Regions from separate parts of the Paenibacillus sp. FSL H8-0175 genome, predicted to be linked through region 2. Evidence: riboswitches for the same ligand, from Rfam matches in the RefSeq annotation. Region 2 holds a riboswitch; the other holds the start of a gene.

Region 1 (10,543 bases), 1.9 Mb from region 2:
CAGTTTTAGAGAGCTGTTCACAAAATAGGCACGCAAAATAACCCCAGCAGACACAACCCATTCGTCTCTGGCATTTTCAGTTGAAGTTTGTAGCGTTTGCAAAAATATCCAACTTACATTTTAGCCCATTTGCACCGAGATCGCCCATCTCCTCTGGTTTACTAGCTTTTCCGGAATAATTCACAATTAACCCAATTTAAGTTACTTTCAAAATCTAAGCGCCCCTTATCGAGGTTTGTTCCTCTCTAGAATCAAATAAACCTTATCTTGGAATTCATTATTATATTTGCCTTTTAAACAATAGTGTGTTATATTTATATGGTATTTGTTTTTCGATATATTGAATATCCCCACCAAGAAGATGTCAGGCCGACTATTATACACATCGGCATTTTGGACAAAGAGGCTTTATGTTTTCTTGCAGTACTCTTCCTTTTTATGAGATTAAATTCGAAATATAGCATTCCGATTCACACTGGCGCGGTCAATGGAGCCGCAAGGGCAAAAGAGAGGTAGGGCTTTTGTCGTATTGGAAGGATTATTCTCGCCACACGGCTGCTGGAAATAACAAGGAATCAAGACACCCGTTACTCACGAACGGCGGGGGATGAATATAACGAGAAAGCATGACGGTACGTTCCTTATTCAAGGACTACGTCATGTGTGGAAAAATATAGGCGCCCGATAACCGCTACCTAGCGGATATCGGGCGCTGTCTACGTTCAGGACTTATTTTACATATCGACTTACAAAAGCTGTTACTACATCTATATACCCCGCCTTATCCGTATCATAAGACAATCCATGCCCCGCTTGCGGCACTATGAGTCTCTCTTTTGGACTCTGGCATGCCTCATACAATTCATTCATCATAGCAAAAGGTACAAAGTTATCCGCATCCCCATGAATAAAAAGAATCGGGACCTTCGCTTTCCGCACTTGTTTTAATGCAGAGGCTTCACCAAAACCATACCCCGCCTTCAAGCGGGTGATTAGACTTGCACTTTGAACGAAAGGGAAACTTGGCAAGCGATACATGCGTCGTAGTTGGTAAGATAATTGTGCTTTTACTGAGGTATAAGCGCAGTCCGCAACAATAGCTTTTACCTGCGGCGGAAGATCTTCCCCTGAGGTCATTAGCACTGTAGCACCGCCCATAGAGACGCCGTGAAGCACAATTTGAGCACTGGGCCCAGTCTTTTTAATCATGTATTCAATCCATTGCAAATAATCTTTTCGTTCCGGCCAACCAAAACCAATGTAATCCCCTGCGCTATCTCCATGCCCTCTTGCATCGGGAATTAGGATGTTAAAGCCTAAGTTCTCGTAGTAGATTTTGGCGTACGCCCCCATATCCTTTGCTTTACCTGAATAACCGTGGGCTAGAATGGCTGTGCGTCCCGCAGCACGATTAGATTGGAGTAAGTAACCCCTTAGTTTAAGTCCATCTGCAGATACGATCTCAATATTCTCGAAGCTCTGGCGAGAGACCCAATCCTTCCCCTCCCCCCAAGAAGCTCCGGCAACCGGAGGATCAGCCTTCAGATTAGGATTATTACTTAGAAATACCTTTGGCGCTCGTTTAATAGCAATACCATAGAAGAAAAATCCCACATAGATTAGAATCCCTATGATGATTACAGCGCTAATAATGAACCATATCAATTCGCCTTCGCCATCCCCTCTACATTTCTTTTCCAACAAGAGTATACCATCTACTTAGAATGCACCAAACTATCGCAATCATGACATACAAATAGAGCCGCCATCGGAACACTCCCGAAAGCGACTCTATGTTGATCTACCCTTTATTATTTATTCTTTTTGGAGAACTTGGTTCTCATTAATAATCCGATAAGTGCAAAACCTAAACCTGCTACATAGTAAGGTACAGGACTTGATTCACCCGTTTTTGGCAATTCCTTCACAGGTGGCTTACCTAATGGGATCGTATCGTCCACTACGATGATTTCATCAGGTGTTGGTGTTGGCGTTGGTGTCACTGCCGGTACCGGACCTAATGGGATCTCATCATCATCAACAAGTACTTCTGTGCTATTCGACGGTGTTGGTACTGGCGCTGGTGTCGGCGAAGCTACAGGCCCAAGCGGCACAGGATCTTCTGCAAGAACTATAGTGCCAATTACGGATGATGGCGTTGGTGTCGGGAACACCGAAGTCTCTGGTGTCGGCGTTGGTGTCGGCGTCACTGTCGGTGTTGGTGTCGGTGTCGGTGTTGGCGTCACTGTCGGCGTTGGTGTCACTGTTGGCGTTGGCGTCGGTGTCACTGTCGGCGTTGGCGTCGGCGTTGGCGTCGGTGTTGGTGTCACTGTCGGCGTTGGCGTCGGTGTCACTGTCGGCGTTGGTGTCGGTGTTGGCGTCACTGTCGGCGTTGGTGTCGGTGTTGGTGTCACTGTCGGCGTTGGTGTCACTGTCGGCGTCGGCGTTGGTGTCACTGTCGGCGTCGGCGTTGGTGTCACTGTCGGCGTCGGCGTTGGTGTCACTGTCGGCGTCGGCGTTGGCGTCACTGTCGGCGTTGGTGTCACTGTCGGCGTTGGTGTCGGTGTTGGCGTCACTGTCGGCGTTGGTGTCACTGTTGGCGTTGGCGTCGGCGTTGGCGTCGGTGTCACTGTCGGCGTTGGTGTTGGTGTCACTGTTGGTGTCGGCGTCACTGTCGGCGTTGGCGTCACTGTCGGCGTTGGTGTCGGCGTCGGCGTTGGTGTCACTGTCGGCGTTGGCGTTGGTGTTGGTGTTGGTGTTGGTGTTGGTGTTGGTGTTGGTGTTGGTGTTGGTGTTGGTGTTGGTGTTGGCGTCACTGTCGGCGTTGGTGTCGGTGTTGGCGTCACTGTCGGCGTTGGTGTCACTGTTGGCGTTGGCGTCGGTGTCACTGTCGGCGTTGGCGTCACTGTCGGCGTTGGTGTCGGCGTCGGCGTTGGTGTCACTGTCGGCGTCGGACATGGTGTTGGCGTCGGTGTCGGCGTTGGTGTCACTGTCGGCGTCGGCGTTGGTGTCACTGTAGGCGTTGGCGTCGGTGTCGGTGTCGGCGTTGGCGTTGGTGTTGGTGTCGGTGTCGGTGTCACTATCGGCGTTGGCGTTGGCGTTGGTGTCACTGTTGGTGTCAGCGTCACTGTCGGCGTTGGCGTTGGTGTCACTGTTGGTGTCGGCGTCACTGTCGGCGTTGGTGTCGGCGTTGGTCCAGGTTCATCACCATCGTATGGATAGTGGTGAAATTCACCACCACCAGTACCTTTGAGTGAAGCCGCCACTAAAGTACCGTTAATCTGACCATTAATAAAATCAACATGAGCATAGGGGGCAAGTATGCTTCCCATTACACCTATGCCTGCCATATCAAGATACGCAGCTTGGCTAAAGTTAAGCAAAATTTTCTTGCTGTTCAACACGTTATTAGGTAGAAATCCGAAGTTTTTCATTTTTACGTTAGAACCATCAATATTAATAATTGCAGTAGATCCTGAAGGAACATTTATTGTAATTCCGTAGGTATTAGAGACGTTATCTCCTGAAACATTAAAAACATTGACCGCAGGATCTGTACCTGTCAGGGTAAGGCTGCCATATTGGTACACTGTTGTTCCATTCGCCGGCAATGCTGCAAGTTCTGCTGATTTGTCCTTCAAAGACTGACCTACGGCTGAAAAGTCAATCGTACTCCCCTGTCTTTTTGTACCACCCTTGAGGAGCGTTACATTCCCTGAAAAATCTCCCCCGTACACGATATTCCCATAAACAGTACCTCCGTTGAAAGTAAGATTCCCTCCAACAACAAGTGTGTCAGTCAGGGAAACCTCTGCTGCGGTCAACCTATCTCCAACACTATAGTTGGTTAAGTTAACGTTACCTCCAGCAGCAAACCTTCCTTCCGTATCCGAAACTGTCGTTATATCCCCTAGAATAAACACGTTGTAGACCGCTGCAATTCCCAATGTAGAAGAACTACTAGCTCCAGCAACTCCAGCTCCCAATGAGGAAAGCCCACTACCTACCGTCAAAATCCCAGCTAATACAAGCGAGAGTAACGGTTTTATTCTTCTTTTCAAATGGCACACCTCCTAAAACTATGATTTATATTAATCAGAATAATTACCAGAAACTCTAAAGGACCTAACAACAAAAAAGACCGCCAAAAAGAAGTGAAATTCCCTTCTCATGGCAGTCGGACGGTCATTGTGCCTTTAAGACACTTTAGACTCCTGGACTTTGCGTCCCGCCCTTTCAGACGGTTTGCTATTATCATGACTATATATATGTATTACACTGCAAGTCCAGAACTGGTAGCTGAAGCATTCTATCCAATAACAGTCTATGACTTTTAATACTTTTGAATTAATAACAGTTTAGCTCCCGACACCCACAATTGTCAATCAATTCCTTTCGATAATTCCCCGCATTAGTACCACACAAAAAAAGCGCCTAAAGGCGCTTCGCATAAGGTTTTTCATTAAATTTTAAAGTAACTGTATATAGCCCAATATGGATATCCATAAGGGAACACTCAAAATTAAACCAAAAAACAATCCACGCTGGAGGCTGCCCTCTTTTTCCATCATAATTCTCCTTTATTTGCGTTCGATACATTAATTTTTATTATTACAATTTTTAATATAATTTATTCTTCGTTATTAAGTTGTGAATTTAATCACATTGGATAAGCTGTTTAGAAATACCATTGATTATTTTTGGAATATCGGGGTAGAATACGAATATACGTTCCTATTAGAGGTGATGAGATTCATGCATAGAGCAGAAAGCAGGGACAACATGCTGGTGAAATCTTATTTATTGCTTCCGATGATTTTATCAGCTTTCGAACGGGACTCCGCCATTTTATCTACACACTTACGAACACCCGCCCCTTATCTGGAGGTGCTTGGAACAGCTGCTGCAGTAGCTACAACAGATCTAAGGGATGTTCGTGCAGAAATGAGAAGACGGGGAATCAAGGTGTATGAGCAAAACAGACTTAATACTGGAATTGAAGCCAAGTATATATGTCGTGGCTATCATGAACGAATGCTGCTGTTGAATGACATTGTTGCGGCTCAAGCTGCCATCCATATGCGCAGATACCTAGGGCTGGATATTTCATCTTTTAAGAGTTACGAAGAACAGTACCAGATTAAGTAAAGCTGTATAGAAGCCGCTGCGCTCTCTCCCCCCGATCAATTAGTGAACAAAAAAATAGGCCTTACCATGGGAGTTGGCAAGACCTGAGAGAGATATACCACAAAACACTGGGGGGTGTTTGGTGTCTCTAATATATACCTCGAACCTGAAAAATAGCTGATAGGCACATAAAAATTACATTAAAAATATTGTTCGCCGTTCAGAAGTGATTAGAGTGCTCCCACAAGCTTAGCCGACCTTTAGCTGGAATTGGATGGCTTAATGGATGAACCCCTTCAAGCTTCCAGGCAAACCGTCCTTCACTATAGTCGCCAAAATCATATTCGTTCCCATTGATCCATTCCCTTAAATCCACCTCTGGAGTAACCACATAACATCCCGCGAGCTGACCTGTAGCAATAATAGCTCCTGTCGGCAAATTATTCGCTGTATAGCCATGTTTCGCCAATACTGATTTGTACGGTTCCTGTTCACAAATCTTTTTGTCAATCCTCATTCCGGCATGGATGCCTAACTCGCCGCGGTAGGCTGTTCTCCATGAACGAGTTTCAAACTCTTTTTCACCAAGAGCAATTAAGGTCGCCCAAGGCTGCCGTATTGTTATACACCGCATGATATTTATCCCCTTTGTTTATGTTGGACGTTTGTCACGGATGCCACGGATCTCGATCTCGCGTTGTGTAATCTTGCTCACCTTGACCTGATAAATAATCCCAACCGTTTGGTCGATACTCATTTCCATCATTGATCGCCTCTAAAATAAGAACATTTATTTTTATTATATACAAACAAAAGTTCTTATGAAAATATCAATACTACAGGCATTCACCTGTAACTCCCCAGAATCAATAAAGGTCGTCATAATGGAAAGGCTGCTGTTTATTCTTATATTGGTAATGTACTAAATGCTATGCCTGTGCAACCGATTTTAAACTAATGTCGTAACCACTGGAGGGGAAGGTCCATGATTCAAAAACCACGTACTACTATTAAATGGACTCTTATTTTTGTTTTTTTATTATTCGTCACCGCCTGTAGTAAGAATAATGAAGTTTTGAAAGGAATTGTACACACAATAGATGTAGAAAATAAAAGAATTTTAGTAATTTCTGAATTAAAAGAAGAAGACTTGAACAAGGAATACAAGGAAATTCTCGAATCTAATGAGTACTCTCAAGCCATTTGGGTAAATAAAGTTGCACCTTCTAAATATAAAAAAGGCGATGAGATTAAAGTGTTTTTTGAAGTAAGTGATGATTCATTCCCTGCACAAGTTACCGCCAAAAAGATCACCAAAATCAAGAATTGAGCAAAAAGAATAGAATCTACTATAAAGAAGCGGCGTCTCCAAAGGGACGGCGCTTCTTTGTGTAGATTTAAGGAGAAATCAGAGTATATAATATGGAACATTATATACTCTCAACATCTCTGTTACGGGAATTCCTGAAGCAGAAATACCCTTCCGAACATATACTATGAATAATCTCTTCCGGACGAAACATTTACATAATCTGAATATAATAATTCTGGAACATTCTGTAAACAAAAAAAAGCTCACCTACCGAAGCCAGTGGGCATAATCCCAAGCATTTGGGAATTTACTCTTTGTTGGAATTACTGAAACCTTACCATGTAACAACTATAGGAGCTTATAAAGTCCCTACAGTTGTTGGCAATGTACCTAATAACACGAAGGATCTACTTGAAGATACAGGATCAGCACAAACCCGCGAGACATGCATCGGCGGGTTTCGTATTTTTAAAATTCATCACAATTAATTAGTCCTAGGTCATCTACACCAATAAAACTCTCTTATTATAATATTCGACGTTTATTTATAAAAACTTACAAAACATCTCATTTTTCAAATCGATCTTATAGCTCATATACATCATTAACCATTAAATTTACTATTATCCATGTAAGTAAACACTTCATATGTGAGGATTATCAAAGTATGAAAAAACTAATCGTAGTTTTATCAATCGCTTTATTGACTACCGCAATTGCTCCTTTCGCATCAGCAAATCAATCAAATTCAAGTGTACTATCTCCACAACAAGTAAGCCTTCAACAAGATGCAACAGACAACTATACTCATAATGGTTTCCCAATTAATTCTCCCTGTTCAAAAAGCATCTCAATCTGGTGAAATACTAATAACATTCAGTAGATTGGAGGTTTACCATGACAGAAATTGATGAGAGAAAATGGGGGCAGCAGGATCCTATCAAAGAACCACAAGATCGTTATGAACAGTTTTTAAAAGTTGTATCACTAACCTTTGTGAGTGTCACATTCACTATTATTTTCACTGAGATAAAAATGGGCAACTTTCCCCTTAAGCTCATTTTCTTTGTTATTGGACAATTCCTCATTTATGGATATGTGATGAAGAATCTGTCCAAGACCTCAGAAAAATTCAAAAATTCCTGCAAGAAATTAAAAATAAAGCTACCCATTCTCTACATTTTATATTTCTTGTTTCTCTTCTATATTGGGCAACCATATTTATAAAATTACTCTGTGCAAAAAAGTGACCCCACCAACTTCCGGCAGGGTCTAGATCTATATTATAAGGGGGTTATGTAATTACTATAATCCTCTTAGCTTAAATAAGTATGAAGCCCGTCTAAAGATTTGCTGAATTTTTATTATTTTTATCGAAACCGATCAAACAAGGTAACGTATCAATCTTAATTTCCAAATTACTATATATACAAAATGAAGGTGTGTATAAAGATGAAAATATTCAGTCTATTGCTTGTAGCATTGTCTTCCATTGGAGTAGTTGCCACATTCGGATTTTCAACATTCAGCTTAATCACAGGAATTATAGGAGGGCTTATTGCAGCATTTGCAATTTCAGGCTACTTGCAGTCTGTCAGACGTGATTACCCAAATGAGAGCTATGAGAACAAACATGTTAAGTATCAGTCGAACTATAATACTTGGTAAGCAAAATCCCCACCTTAAACTGGTGGGGATTTTCATATTCCCAAACACTTGTATAATCACTTTGTGATATTAATGGTAGAAGAAACAAACGAGGGATAATGGCTAGCTGTAGAAGTGCTTACACCGAAAATTCATTCCTTAGTTCATAGACTACTTGAGCTTTGTCTTGTTTGGTGATTTCCCCTTGTTTTAACCTCTAGTTAAATCTGTGCAGGATATGATGTATAGCCTTTTTAAAAGCTTCTTTCCCATGATGTTCATATTGACTAATCCAATTACTGTATGACAATTAAATAGAAGAGAGCTGCTAAAACAAACCGGTATAGAGCAAACCACTCCAATCGAAGTCTCTTAATCAGTTTGATGAACGTCACTACTGCAATCATTGCCACAAGAAAGGATGTCGCAAAGCCAATTAACATTAGAAGCAAATCGTCAGAACTCAGCAAATCACGACTATCGTACAAATCCAACAAGCTTGCACCAAACATAACAGGCACAGAAATAAGGAATGTAAAATCTGCAGCGGCTTTTTGGCTAGTGCCAAGCAACAGGCCACCTGAAATCGTCGAACCTGATCTCGAAAATCCCGGCCATAACGCCAAGCATTGAAACAGACCAATTCCGAAAGCCTGTTTATAATTAATCCCATCGATAGTATCAGCGGTTTCAGTCCGCCTATTCCGCGCTGCAATGATCATCAACACGCCACCAACAACTAGACCTATCAAAACAGGGGTTGGGCCAAATAATTGGCTTTTTATTGTGTCCTTGAAGAGAAGATATAGGGTTAATGCTGGTAACATAGCCAAAATCATATGAATGACATTTAATCCTTTGCTTTTGGAAAAATCCATTCTAATCATATTAACCCCAATCTCCAAATACCTTCTCCAATAAAGAATTAAAACTGCCATCACTGCACCCAACTGAATAACAATTTTAAAAGTTATTGCAGCATCTCCCTCAAAGCTAAGCAAATCGCCTGCTAGAATAAGATGTCCAGTAGATGATACTGGTAAAAATTCAGTTAAGCCCTCTATTATGCCAAGTATTATTGCTTTAATTACATCAGTCATCAGTGCATTGTCCCCTTTCGGAAATAAAATCATTTAATTTCCAGTATAAGGGAGACAAGTAAACTTCCCCATCGATTAACCTAACAATATTCAATTCAGAATGACATAATTGTCACATTGCTCATTATTCCAGTCTTAAGTAACTCCTTTATTAAACTATCCTTTCCCGTTAGCATAACAACAGTATCAAACATTAAATTCAACCTGTATCAATAAAAAATCCGTTAACCTTCTGAACTTGCTGCCCGTTATTTGGATAATCAATTTCAGAGCATGCAGCAGATATGAACACCGAAACGTAACTTCCATTTGATCATTCTGCAGCCGCGTGCGTGGAGCCTCAATGACCATCATGATTCCAAAGCGCTGAGAAACCACACAGAACCGCCACCCCGACCAAGAATTGGGGGTCCTTTTTTTGGCAAAACACAAAATATTAAGTATAATGTTATTGTCGAAACGCTAAGGCGTCTGTACAGGATGGCTACCTGGCACTGATGATGGCAGGCCAAGCGCTTTATAAAGTTTTCTTTATGTGTATTTATACTTTAGGAGCGTGGTTATCTATGAAAATTAATATTACCGCACATTTTAACATTGATATTACTTTATCTCTTCATCTGTTAGCCGTAGCCAGTCTTGCTTATGAACTCAGTTCACTGACGAGCTCGTGAAATTCGAGCGAAAAGTATCTGTACTAAGACACCTTGTGGTGTCTTTTTTATTTTTATAGTAATTACCATCTAACCGATCTGCCCCCGCAAGAGAAAAGCAGCTTATGCTGCACCTCCGCCACATCCTTCATTCTGATTGCTGTCAGCTTGCGACACGCCTTCCATCTGCTCGACAGTGACCACTAGTCATACCGTTTTCATTACCGATTTCGCGCCATGTCTTATCTTCCTTGATACGTTTCTCCAGAAGAACAGGGAACAGCAGGGGCTGTCCATCATATTCGACTTCAGGAAAGATTAGGCCATTCATCAATAAATATCACTCTGGATACTTATTCACATGTTCTCCCCAATCTGCAGGAAGCGGTGCCCCGATGTATCGGAGATTCTATTCTAGGAACCCGAAAAGAAGTGGAGAAAATTGACGAGACACCCACTTTAATCGACTAAAGGTTAGAAGAATGTTAGAAGTTGATGCTTGTACAAAAAAAAGGCGCAGTTCCAAAAACCCGGGAACACGCGCCACTATCGACTTTGTAAGGATGCTGGTGAAGGGAATTGAACCCCCGGCCTACGCATTACGAGTGCGTTGCTCTACCCCTGAGCTACACCAGCTTAACGCTGTTTTTCTGTCAAACAAAAAATATTATACAACTTTCAGCCAGAAACGCAAGCCTATTTCT
Region 2 (10,543 bases):
AATTATTTTAATGATATTTCTATGCTTACATACGCGGGTATGGGCGTTGCGATGGATAATTCTCCGGTTGAGGTCAAAGCGGCAGCGAATGCTGTCACGGGGTCTAACAACGAGCATGGTGTGCGAGATGCGCTGGTTAAATATTGTTTATCTTAATAATGGAAAGCATAAAGCGGACTTGAGTCCGTTCTATGCTTTTTTTGTTGTGAAGGAAATAAAAGAGATACCTAAACAGAAATGATTTTATCCATAAATAACCCGCCCTTAGGATTAACTAGAAAGGGCGGGACATAGATTAACTTCCTGCATTAAAGTTTAATTTCCTCGTTCCGGCTAGGATCGCTATATTTATAGATACCAGGGTTCAGTTCGATTTTTTCGTCGAAAGGGATATCTTTGTAGCTATCAATATTAGTTCCTGTAGATATCATGCCCTTAGGTGTAATTTCAGGCACCACTTCTTTGCCATTAATCCGTAACGTAGTTTGGTTAACGCTTTTGAAGCCAGAAGATTTGGATGTTGATTCGACAATCAAATTTTCGCCCTCAGTATAGTAAGTGAATTCAATTTTTAACCCATCGACATCAAGTGAAGTGAACTGCTTTTCTTCTTTAGGTTTGTTTATAGTGATCCAATTCTTAGTAGTATCACGTTTCTCAATGACAGCATCCTTTAATATAAGTTTCATTGGAACATCGGACCAGTCGTTATACCATTCCGGAGATTCGAATTGAAATAAATGCTGGTAGCTTTCGGAATGATCTCCTTTCAAATTCCAACCCCCAGTGATTGTTTGATCACCTATAACCAACTGAGCGGTATTATAGTGGACAATTCCTTTTTTAAGCGAATCATTTTCATCTATTAGAATTTGGATATCCAAAGGGGTAACTACTAGCTGATCTAAGGTTATACCTGTCTTTTCTTGAAATTCAGGACTGTTATACAGTTTCTTAGTGTAAATCGCCTCACTTGCTTTTTGTCCATCTGCGTTAAAATCGAACTTCCACGTACCTGAAAATCGTTTCGCTTCTTCAATGTAACTAAAATGAAGACTAGCTTCCTTCCAATCTGATTCAGTTATATTGAAGACCTGTTCAATAAATAAATCCGATCCTTCGTTAGGCATGATGGTTGGAATTGCTTCATTCTCTTGACCACCAGTACTAACTACCAAATGTGGGTTACCCCGTCCTAAGTCAGATGGTGATGCAGCGACTTTGTAACGGATAATGGTTTGATTGGAAACATATCGAACGGATTCGATTTGAAGGCTTGGATATTGCTTAACTCCAGTATTGATAGTATCCCCTGCTTGATGATTAGATTGTAAGGGGATATTCCGATCACTGTAAAAAATGAGATTCCGTGCTTCAAACCTGTAGTCCTTTTTATCATCCTTTAATGTATCAGGTGTCTCATATACTCCAATGAGTTTCTGGCTTTCAGGATCGTATTCTAAATAACCGTATACCTTTGCCTCGGCACCGGATTCACTAGTCATGATGTTTTCCTCTGTAGCAAATCCAGTATATTTGGATAGATCAGATTTAGTATCAAGTGATAACAGCATTTTCATTTTTTCTCCATCAGTTACAACACCGTTCAAATTCATTGTTACTCCTGAACTGGAAGTTTGAAGATTATACTGTTGACCGATGCCGTTATTTAATGCATTACTCACACTTCGACCACCAATTTTATCCCAATTAATCGTCATACTAGCGAATACAGGAATGGCTACAAGTAAGAGGCATGAGAAGACAATACTGATAGGAATAACCTTTTTATTAGACCTAGGAATATTCTGGGAGGCATGCAGATTTCTTTGACGTGTATATGCTTCTTGTTCTATGGCAGTCCACATCAAATCATAATCCGGTCGGGGAATATGTTTATCTTTTTCAATATAGAGACTCATTACTATTCAGCTCCTTTAGTTGGGTTCCACCCATTCTATTTAGTATTTTAAGTCCCATGTTCAGTCTGGATTTTACAGTTCCTTCGGGTATGCTCATAACTTTAGAGATCTCGGGTACAGTCAATTCGTTTATAAAACGAAGGACTACTACCATTCTGATTTTGTCGGGAAGCTGACTGTATAACCCTTGTAATTCTTTTTTAGTTTCCTGTCGATCCAAACGTTTTTCTACAGGGTTTGATTCCTCAGACCTGGATAGTAAATAATTACGTACTTCTTTCATCCACCCCGTCTTACGCCTTTTGATCACACTGTTGCACTCATTCGAAGCAATTCGTAAAATCCAAGCTTTCAAGTTTCTTACCTTCGACTTATCCGCTAAGATAACTTTTACAAATACCTCTTGGGAAATATCCTCCGCATCTGCCTGATTTTTCATTAAGTAGTAACAAAAATAATATACTTGTTCTTTATAGAGCTCGAAAATTTCCCGGTCACTCATTTTGCTGCACCCCCTGTCTTTGCTGTTCTCATTAATAAGACTTATAAGCGTATGTAATCGTTCATTTTTCATTTTGATTGTAGTATTTCTTCTGAGTATCATAGCGAATTCGAATGGAAGATAAGTCGTTTACAGGTAATTATAACCATGATAAAATTAGCGGTGGGACATGCGTCCGTAATCTATTAAAACTAATTGAATGTCCGCGTTAAAGGTAAAATCATCGAAAGATGATGACACAAAGCCATGGGTCTAAAACCTTTCGACAGAAGGAAATGATCGCCAGGCCGCCATAGGGATGTCTTATGAAGCATAAAGGATAGCTCTAAGAATATGTAGTCTATTTTGAGCTCTTTTATTATTTCGACCTATACGGCGTTACATTATCGCAAGGGGCCGAAAGGGGAAGTACATGAACAGTTTTTTCAAAACAATAGGTACTAGTTTGGCAGTAGGTGCTTTATTGCTGTCCGGAACGATCGGATGGATGTCTAATCCAGGAGTAGTGTCAGCAGCTACCTCAACAGTAGTAACCGCGGATCAGATGATCAGCAAAGTAACGGCAGCCTCCAAAGCAATAAAGAATTTCCATCTGGATGTGACCAAAAAACAGGATATTCAAAGAAGCGGGGTGCGTATCAGCAACACCAACACTCTGAAGCTGGATATCAACCGTCTGCCGAATTTTGCCGCAGCAGGCACTGTCGCTAGTAGTCTTTTAGAAACATCGTACAGTCTATATGCCAATGACAAGGAGTTTTACTATCTTGTAGACGGAAGTGAACTGATCGATGAATCTGAAGATGAAGGTTACGACGATGACGGGGAGCCAATCGATCCTGATGCACAATATTGGCTTGGACTGGAGAAAACGGAATGGGATGCCTTTTACTCTAAAGGCCAATACGATCCTGTTTCCATGCTTGATTCGGTCAAAAGTTATAAAAAATCCATGAAAGTCAGCACTGCTGGCGCACAAACAGTCTTACAATTCACGGTAACCGATCCGACAGCAGCTAAGGGGATAATCAAACTCTATGACCAGGAGAACCTCTGGGATGGAGAGACAGTTCAACCCAAAAGCGTAACGTGGAAATTATTCGTCAATACTAAGACCTGGCAAACGGAAAAGCTGACAGTCGATCTGAGTTATGTGCTGGTAAGTGATGGAGCCAAAGATACATACACCACGAAAATCGAAGCTAAATATTCCAAAAATAATAAAGGTGCAGCCATTGTAAAACCGGCCGAACTAGAATAATAAGGACGATTCATAACGAGCGAAAAGCGCTGTTCAGCGGAACAGCGCTTTTTGTTGTATCCAACAGCAGTTCTTTATTAGTTGACAAGAATAAATCATTGCTGTAATTTATATGTATGCGCATGTATATAATAATTTATCTAAATATAATTTAATGAAAGTTGGGAAAAAGATGATAGCACTAGACACAGCATTAACTTTTCGCAGAGGGCTGACATTAAAAAACCGAGTGTTTATGGCTCCAATGACCACGCGAATGAGCTTTTATGACGGTGTAGTAACACAAGATGAATTGAAATACTATTCGCTAAGAACGGGCGAAGTAGGTGCGGTCATCACTGCGGCAGCAAATGTACAAGAGGGTGGAAAAGGATGGGAAGGTGAACTTAGTGTTTCCTCCGATGAATTTATTCCTAGCCTCAGCCGATTAGCATCTACTATTAAACGAAATGGAACAAAGGCTATTTTACAGCTATTCCATGCAGGAAGAATGACAGATTCAAAAATATTGCGTGGCGTACAACCCGTTTCCTCCAGCGCCATTGCTGCCGAACGCCCGAATGCAGAAATTCCAAGAGCATTAACAGAAGATGAAATTTTCGGTGTAATTGAGGATTTTAAAAAAGCGACTCAACGTGCTATTCAAGCTGGATTTGACGGGGTAGAAATTCATGGAGCAAACACATATTTAATCCAACAATTCTTCTCTCCACACTCCAACCGTCGTGAAGATCAATGGGGCGGAAGCTTAGAGAAAAGATTTAATTTCATTAACCAATTAGTGGATGCAGTTATTGCTGTCGTTGACAATTCAAAGGTTAAGGATTTTATTGTCGGGTATCGTTTTTCTCCAGAAGAATATGAAGAGCCTGGAATTAAAATCACCGATACCTTTTATCTTATTGATAAATTAGCTGATAAAAAGCTGGATTATCTGCATATTTCATTAGGGGATTTTAAGAAAGTATCTGCATCAGAAGATTTTAAAGAAAAATCAATCCTGCAATATGTACATGAGAAAATCAATGGCCGTGTACCTTTAATTGGGGTAGGAGATATCCGTACCAAACAGGACGCAGAGGACACGTTGACAAATGCTGAATTAGTAGCAGTAGGACGATCTCTTATCATTGATCCTCATTGGACAAGTAAAGTGCTGGAGGGTAAAGAAGATATCATCAGAAGAGTACTTGCTGATCAAGATAGAGAAGAACTCGTAGTAGAGAATGGTATTCTAGAATTCCTTAAATTAATGATGCCTGATCGTTTACGCTAAACCCAAACACAGTTTTGAGGTCTAAATCTATAACGTTCCGCGGTAAATTCCGCGGAACGTTATTTTTCTGTAACGACTCTATTCCCTCTTTAAGATTGTTGTCGTATGTTTCAACATTCGATTCATGAGATTTCGCCGTTCTGTTTTTATGTCGGTGTCGCTTCTCTTTAATGCGTCGCGGATGGGGATGATCTCTGTAATTTTCCTGCCGCTTTTTATTCTTCGATCTACACAAGTCGGGATGTAACCTACGTTAGTTATACTCGTGTGTCCTTTTTCATCCTTCTTTATTTTAAGCGTAAGAATGATACCGCTTTGTGTATAAGGAATATTCATTAGTTTAGTCGAAACAAAATTCCCCAATGAGTAAATAACGAATTGTTTTTTTCCACGAAGCGCTAACGGTTGAAGAACATGTGGGTGAGACCCCAGTATGATGTCGGCGCCATTTTTAAAGAAGAGATTGACCAGCTCTTTTTGCCTCTTGTTTGGAGTGTAACGATATTCGCTTCCGAAATGCAGATAAAGCAAGACTAGATCGACTTTCTTTTTTAAATCTCGAATCTCCCGAATAATCTTGGGCGTAGATATCCGGTTAACCAGCCATGGCTTACTCACTGGTACAGGAATTCGGTTGATTCCTGCTGTGTAGGAGAGGATGCCAATCGTAATTCCTTTGACGTTTTTAATAAGCGTTCTCTTGGATTCTTCTAATGATTTAGCTGTTCCCGTGTGGTCGATTCCATTACGGTCCAGAACTCGTAACGTCCGAACCAGACCCGGGGCACCATAATCCATGCAATGATTGTTGGCCGTTACTAATACGTCGAATCCGGCTTCCTTAAGTGCAGGGGCCAGTTCGTCTGGACATTTGAATATCGGACCGCCTGATCGGGGACTTTTCCGGCATTCGGGGCCGCTTCCAGCAAAGGTGGTTTCGAGATTGCCAATCGTCAAATCAGCCTGTTTCAGATAAGGAGCTACTTTTGCAAACAGGGGGCTGAACGAATAGGTTCCGTCAGGCTGTTTAGCATCCGAAATAATATAACGTTTGACCATTAGATCTCCCACAGCAGCTATTTGTATTTCAGTCATGGATATCCACCTTTTTATTATTTTCATTAGGATATGGCATAAAGTTGTTATGGGTTATTCTTTCTTTAAGGCGAAGTGCAAACATTTGTGTGGCTTTTTATTTAAAATGTGACTCAACGCATAATCACTTTATTTAGATCGTCTAAATTTAAGGTATTCATTTTTTTCAAACTTTTATAATTTGATTCAAATCCTCTTTTTTGTTTGGCAGCCATAATAAAATAAGGTTGTTGATAAACATTATCAATCAAACATTGGAGGTTTAAGAAATGAGTACACAATTCAAAAAAATCGCCGAGGATACTTACTGGATAGGCAAAATCGATAACCGCCAGGTTCCATTTCACCGCCTGATTCTGGCAAAAGGAACTACCTATAATTCTTATTTATTAAAAACAGGTAAGCCAACTGTCATTGATACCGTAGATATGGAATTCGGACGTGAATATGCCGAGTGTCTGGGTGAAATGATTGATCTTCTAGATATCCATTACATTGTAATTAATCATACAGAGCCTGATCACTCTGGTGGACTGGCAGCTCTCGCTGCCAAGGCTGCAAATGCCACGATCGTATGCACCGAGATTGCTGTTCCCGAATTGCAGGAAATGTACAAGCTTCATAGCCGGAACTTCCTGGTGGTTAAAGACGGAGATAAGCTGGATATTGGCGGGAAAACGCTGCTGTTTAAAGAAACACCGTATCTCCATACCGCAGAAACGATGATCACCTATTGTATCGAAGATCAAATCTTATTTCCTTGTGATATTTTCAGCACGCATGTTGCGGTGGAGAATCTATTCAGCGATGAAGCCGGGTTTGATATTACGGAAGATTTCGAGGGCTATTACGCAGCAATTATTCATCCTCACAGAAGATATGTAAGAACCCTGTTAGAGGCTGTTAAGGATCTTGAGATCCGGATGATCGCTCCTTCCCATGGGTTTGTGATCCGGAAGGACATACGTAAATATATCGGGATGTACGCCACATTGAGCCGTGAAACGACGCAAGGAAAAAAGGCAACCATCGTATATACCACCATCAAAAACAGTACCAAGAAGATGGCCAAAATCATACAGGATTGCTTGCAGGAAAATAATATAGAGACAGAGGTCTGGGATGCAGATAAAAGTAGTGCCACTGATATTCTGAACAGCATAACGTCAGCGGACGCGGTCTTTATTGGCAGCTCCACTAAATACGCGGACATGATTGGGAACCTGGAGAACATTCTGAAAGAATTGCACAATATGAATCTGGAAGGTAAACTTGCTGCAGCCTTTGGCTCCTACGGCTGGAGTGGTGAAGCCATTGAAGTCATTCAGGATTATCTGAATGGAACAAACATGACGGTGCAAAGCACATCTGAGGTTATTAAAACCACGGGGATGACACATGTAGAGTTCCCTGTACGAATCAGATTTTCCCCGAAAGAGCCTGAGAAAGTTCAAAAAATTAAAAATGCGGCTGAATTTGTTTCGGATTTGCTGCTGAGTTCATTTTAGGGAGGAGGAACATAGGATGACAAAACATTACGTTATTGTTGGCGGAGGAGTAGCCGCCGTCCATGCCGCCAAAGCCATCCGTGATCAAGACGCAGAATCGGAAATTTCGATCCTCGGGGAGGAAAGTCTACTGCCCTATAACCGGATTAAGCTGACCAAAGGGCTGTTTACCGACCTGCACAGTGAGAAGGTGCTGATTAAAAAGGAAAAATGGTACCGCGATAACCGTATCTCCGTAAAAACCTCGACCCGAATCCGTTCTGTCCACCCGGACCGGCAAATAGTTGTGACAGAAGATGGGCAGAGTGTTTCTTATCATAAGCTTTTATTGTGTATGGGAGCGAAGAATCGTGCACTCTCCCTTGAGGGCTTCGCCCTGAACAATGTTCATACCCTCCGGGATATGAACGACGCGGACAGATTGAAAGAAAACCTGCAGGATGGCAGCCATGTAGCCGTAATCGGTGGGGGAGTGCAGGGAATCGAAACCGCTTGGGCGCTGCATGAAGCTGGATATCAGGTAACGGTGATCGAAGCTTTTCACCGGTTGATGGGCAGACAGCTTGATGAGAAATCCTCACAGCTTCTTAAAGAGAACCTTGAACAAGCAGGTGTGAAGGTTATTCTTCGAGCTGATGTAGCGTCTATAACAGGAACTGAGTATGTTACCGGAATTACGCTGCACGACCAATCTCATTTTTCCTGTGACCATGTAGTCTACTCTATTGGTATTGTACCGAATACGAAACTGGTAAGTGGCTCGAATATTCAAGTCCGGCAGGGCATTATCGTAAATGAACAAATGCAAACAAATGATCCGCATGTGTATGCAGCCGGAGATGTGGCTGAAATTAACGGGCATGTGGAAGGACTGTGGGGCGGAGCGATTGAGCAGGGCAGGATTGCCGGCAGTAATATGGTCGCCAATCTGACGGCGTATCGTAGAGCTGTTCCGGTTACCTTGTTTACCGCCTTTGGTATCTCTTTATTTTCGATAGGCAACGTGGATGAACAGTGTTGCGATACGGCGGTAAGCGGAGATGACAATGGGGCGTATACGCGTATCTATGTGAAAGATAACACAATGATCGGTGCGATATCCTGGCAAGGTGCAGCTGCTTCTCTTGGGTATAAAACCGCTGTTGAGTATGGCATCTCCCTTGAGGGGATCGATGTTAACGGGAGTAGCATCGAGGAGATTATGGCTGAAGTACAAACCAGGTTGAACTAAACTATTAACTTTTTAGGAGATGATAAAGATGAAAAAATACATTTGTCTACCCTGTGGTTATATCTATGATCCGGCATTAGGCGATCCCGATGAGGATGTTGTTGCAGGCACTGCATTTGAAGATTTGCCTGAAGATTGGGTCTGTCCGGTATGCGGTGAAGATACCAGTCATTTTGCGCCGGTTGAAGACAAAAAAACTTCTGTATCCTAAAGGAAAGTAGGAGTTGTACAAAAAAATGAACAACAGGGGGGACAGTTATGAAGGAGTATTCTTGCCAATACGCTGCTGAACCTTGTACCCGCAAGGTGCCTATTTTTGCTGCGTTAAGCGATGACGATCTCTCCCGGATCAGCGCTATGATCAAGCATCGTAAGTTTACTAAAGGTCAACCTTTAATTCTGGAAGGGGCGCCGTCAGATACGCTGTACATTATTCAGCGAGGGCATGTTAAATTATCCAAAACAACTCCTGAGGGCAAGGAACAAATTTTGCACATCTTGACGAATGGAGACTTTTTCGGAGAACTGAGCATTTTTAACAGCGATGAGCTGAGTAACTTCAGTGCTTATGCTCTGAAAGACACTAACATTTGCATGCTGACCCGAACGGATATGGAGCAGCTAATGAGGGATAATCCGGATATTTCGCTCAGACTACTGAAGAGTGTGACCAAAAGACTAGCCCATACGGAAAATCTGGCGCAAAGCCTGGCGACCAAAGATCCCGAAATACGAATTGCTTATATGATCATGGAACTCAGCGACAAATATGGTAAGCAGCGTGGCACTCATATTCATATTGACCTTCCGTTGTCTCGTGAAGAGCTGGCCAGTTATGTTGGGGTCACCCGCGAAACTATTAGCAGAAAATTCTCAAGGTTTGAAGATTCAGGTCTTATTGAGCTAATCGGAAACAAGCAAATGCTCATTATAGATCCAGCCGGTTTGGAGAGTTATATGGGGTATTAAGAGGATTACGGTGTATTGACCGCTCTTTATGACAACGTGGGTGCAGAACATACGCTATATGGGGCCAGACTCCGATACTTGTCGTTCCCAAAGGATTTCAGTATGATGAATACTATATAAACTTGTCCCTATGGGCTCGATTAATCGGAAGATGGCGAGGAAACCCAATGCAGAAAAGGAATAGCAGAAAATTTTTCCGTATCAGGCTAGAGGAAATGATTCAAACCTTGCGACATGAAATTCATTCGGGAAGTATAGCGATCGGCAGTTATCTTCCTTCAGAAAGCGACTTAGAGGTGCGCTTCGGACTTAGCAACGCTTCTGTGCGCAACGGGCTCAAGGTGCTGGTGGATGAAGGCTTAATTGAGAAAATTCCGCGCGTTGGCAATCGGATAATTCCTCCGGTAGAGGAAGGCAGAACGACGATCAAGTTCGGATATGTGAACACCATCTCCAAGCTTGTAGAGATGCAAGAGCTACTGAATGAGTTCGGTAAACGCTATCCGCATATCGACGTTCAGCCGCTCGAGTTGTCTTCAGGAAACTACTCGACATCTTTGAAGGAATATTTGCAGTCGGAAATCATGGATGTCGTACTGATGAATAATAACAATTATCAGGATTTTTTGGAGCAAGGCTGTACGGAGCTGCTGGAGCCGATGGAGGAACAGCCGGACACGTATCGTTTTCTTTCCGACCCGTTCCGGTATGGTGACCGTAATCGCGTTCGCCCCTTCATTTATTCTCCAGTCGTGCTTTGTTATAATAAACAGCACTTT

Evidence for each region. Region 2 has a riboswitch for cyclic di-GMP ahead of MHH46_RS10475 (DUF6612 family protein). Riboswitches for the same ligand answer to the same signal wherever they lie in the genome.
Region 1: another riboswitch for cyclic di-GMP. It lies ahead of MHH46_RS02550 (choice-of-anchor A family protein); the one in region 2 lies ahead of MHH46_RS10475 (DUF6612 family protein).

The regions. Positions count from the first base shown of each region.
Region 1 covers NZ_CP150299.1:571,545-582,087, reverse strand. The annotation lists gene MHH46_RS02555 (alpha/beta hydrolase) at 730-1,704, opposite strand; gene MHH46_RS02550 (choice-of-anchor A family protein) at 1,812-4,061, opposite strand; cyclic di-GMP riboswitch class I at 4,170-4,260, opposite strand; gene MHH46_RS02545 (hypothetical protein) at 4,651-5,148, shown strand; gene MHH46_RS02540 (ASCH domain-containing protein) at 5,348-5,761, opposite strand; gene MHH46_RS02535 (DUF3221 domain-containing protein) at 6,113-6,457, shown strand; gene MHH46_RS02530 (hypothetical protein) at 7,337-7,666, shown strand; gene MHH46_RS02525 (hypothetical protein) at 7,892-8,107, shown strand; gene MHH46_RS02520 (undecaprenyl-diphosphate phosphatase) at 8,383-9,186, opposite strand; gene MHH46_RS02515 (hypothetical protein) at 10,003-10,170, opposite strand; tRNA gene MHH46_RS02510 (tRNA-Thr) at 10,404-10,475, opposite strand.
Region 2 covers NZ_CP150299.1:2,439,421-2,449,963, forward strand. The annotation lists gene MHH46_RS10460 (Cof-type HAD-IIB family hydrolase) at 1-156, shown strand, start outside; gene MHH46_RS10465 (DUF4179 domain-containing protein) at 309-1,922, opposite strand; gene MHH46_RS10470 (RNA polymerase sigma factor) at 1,906-2,424, opposite strand; cyclic di-GMP riboswitch class I at 2,628-2,719, shown strand; gene MHH46_RS10475 (DUF6612 family protein) at 2,837-3,685, shown strand; gene MHH46_RS10480 (NADH-dependent flavin oxidoreductase) at 3,798-4,961, shown strand; gene MHH46_RS10485 (CapA family protein) at 5,040-6,056, opposite strand; gene MHH46_RS10490 (FprA family A-type flavoprotein) at 6,326-7,564, shown strand; gene MHH46_RS10495 (NAD(P)/FAD-dependent oxidoreductase) at 7,581-8,795, shown strand; gene rd (rubredoxin) at 8,824-9,006, shown strand; gene MHH46_RS10505 (Crp/Fnr family transcriptional regulator) at 9,054-9,764, shown strand; gene MHH46_RS10510 (extracellular solute-binding protein) at 9,932-10,543, shown strand, end outside.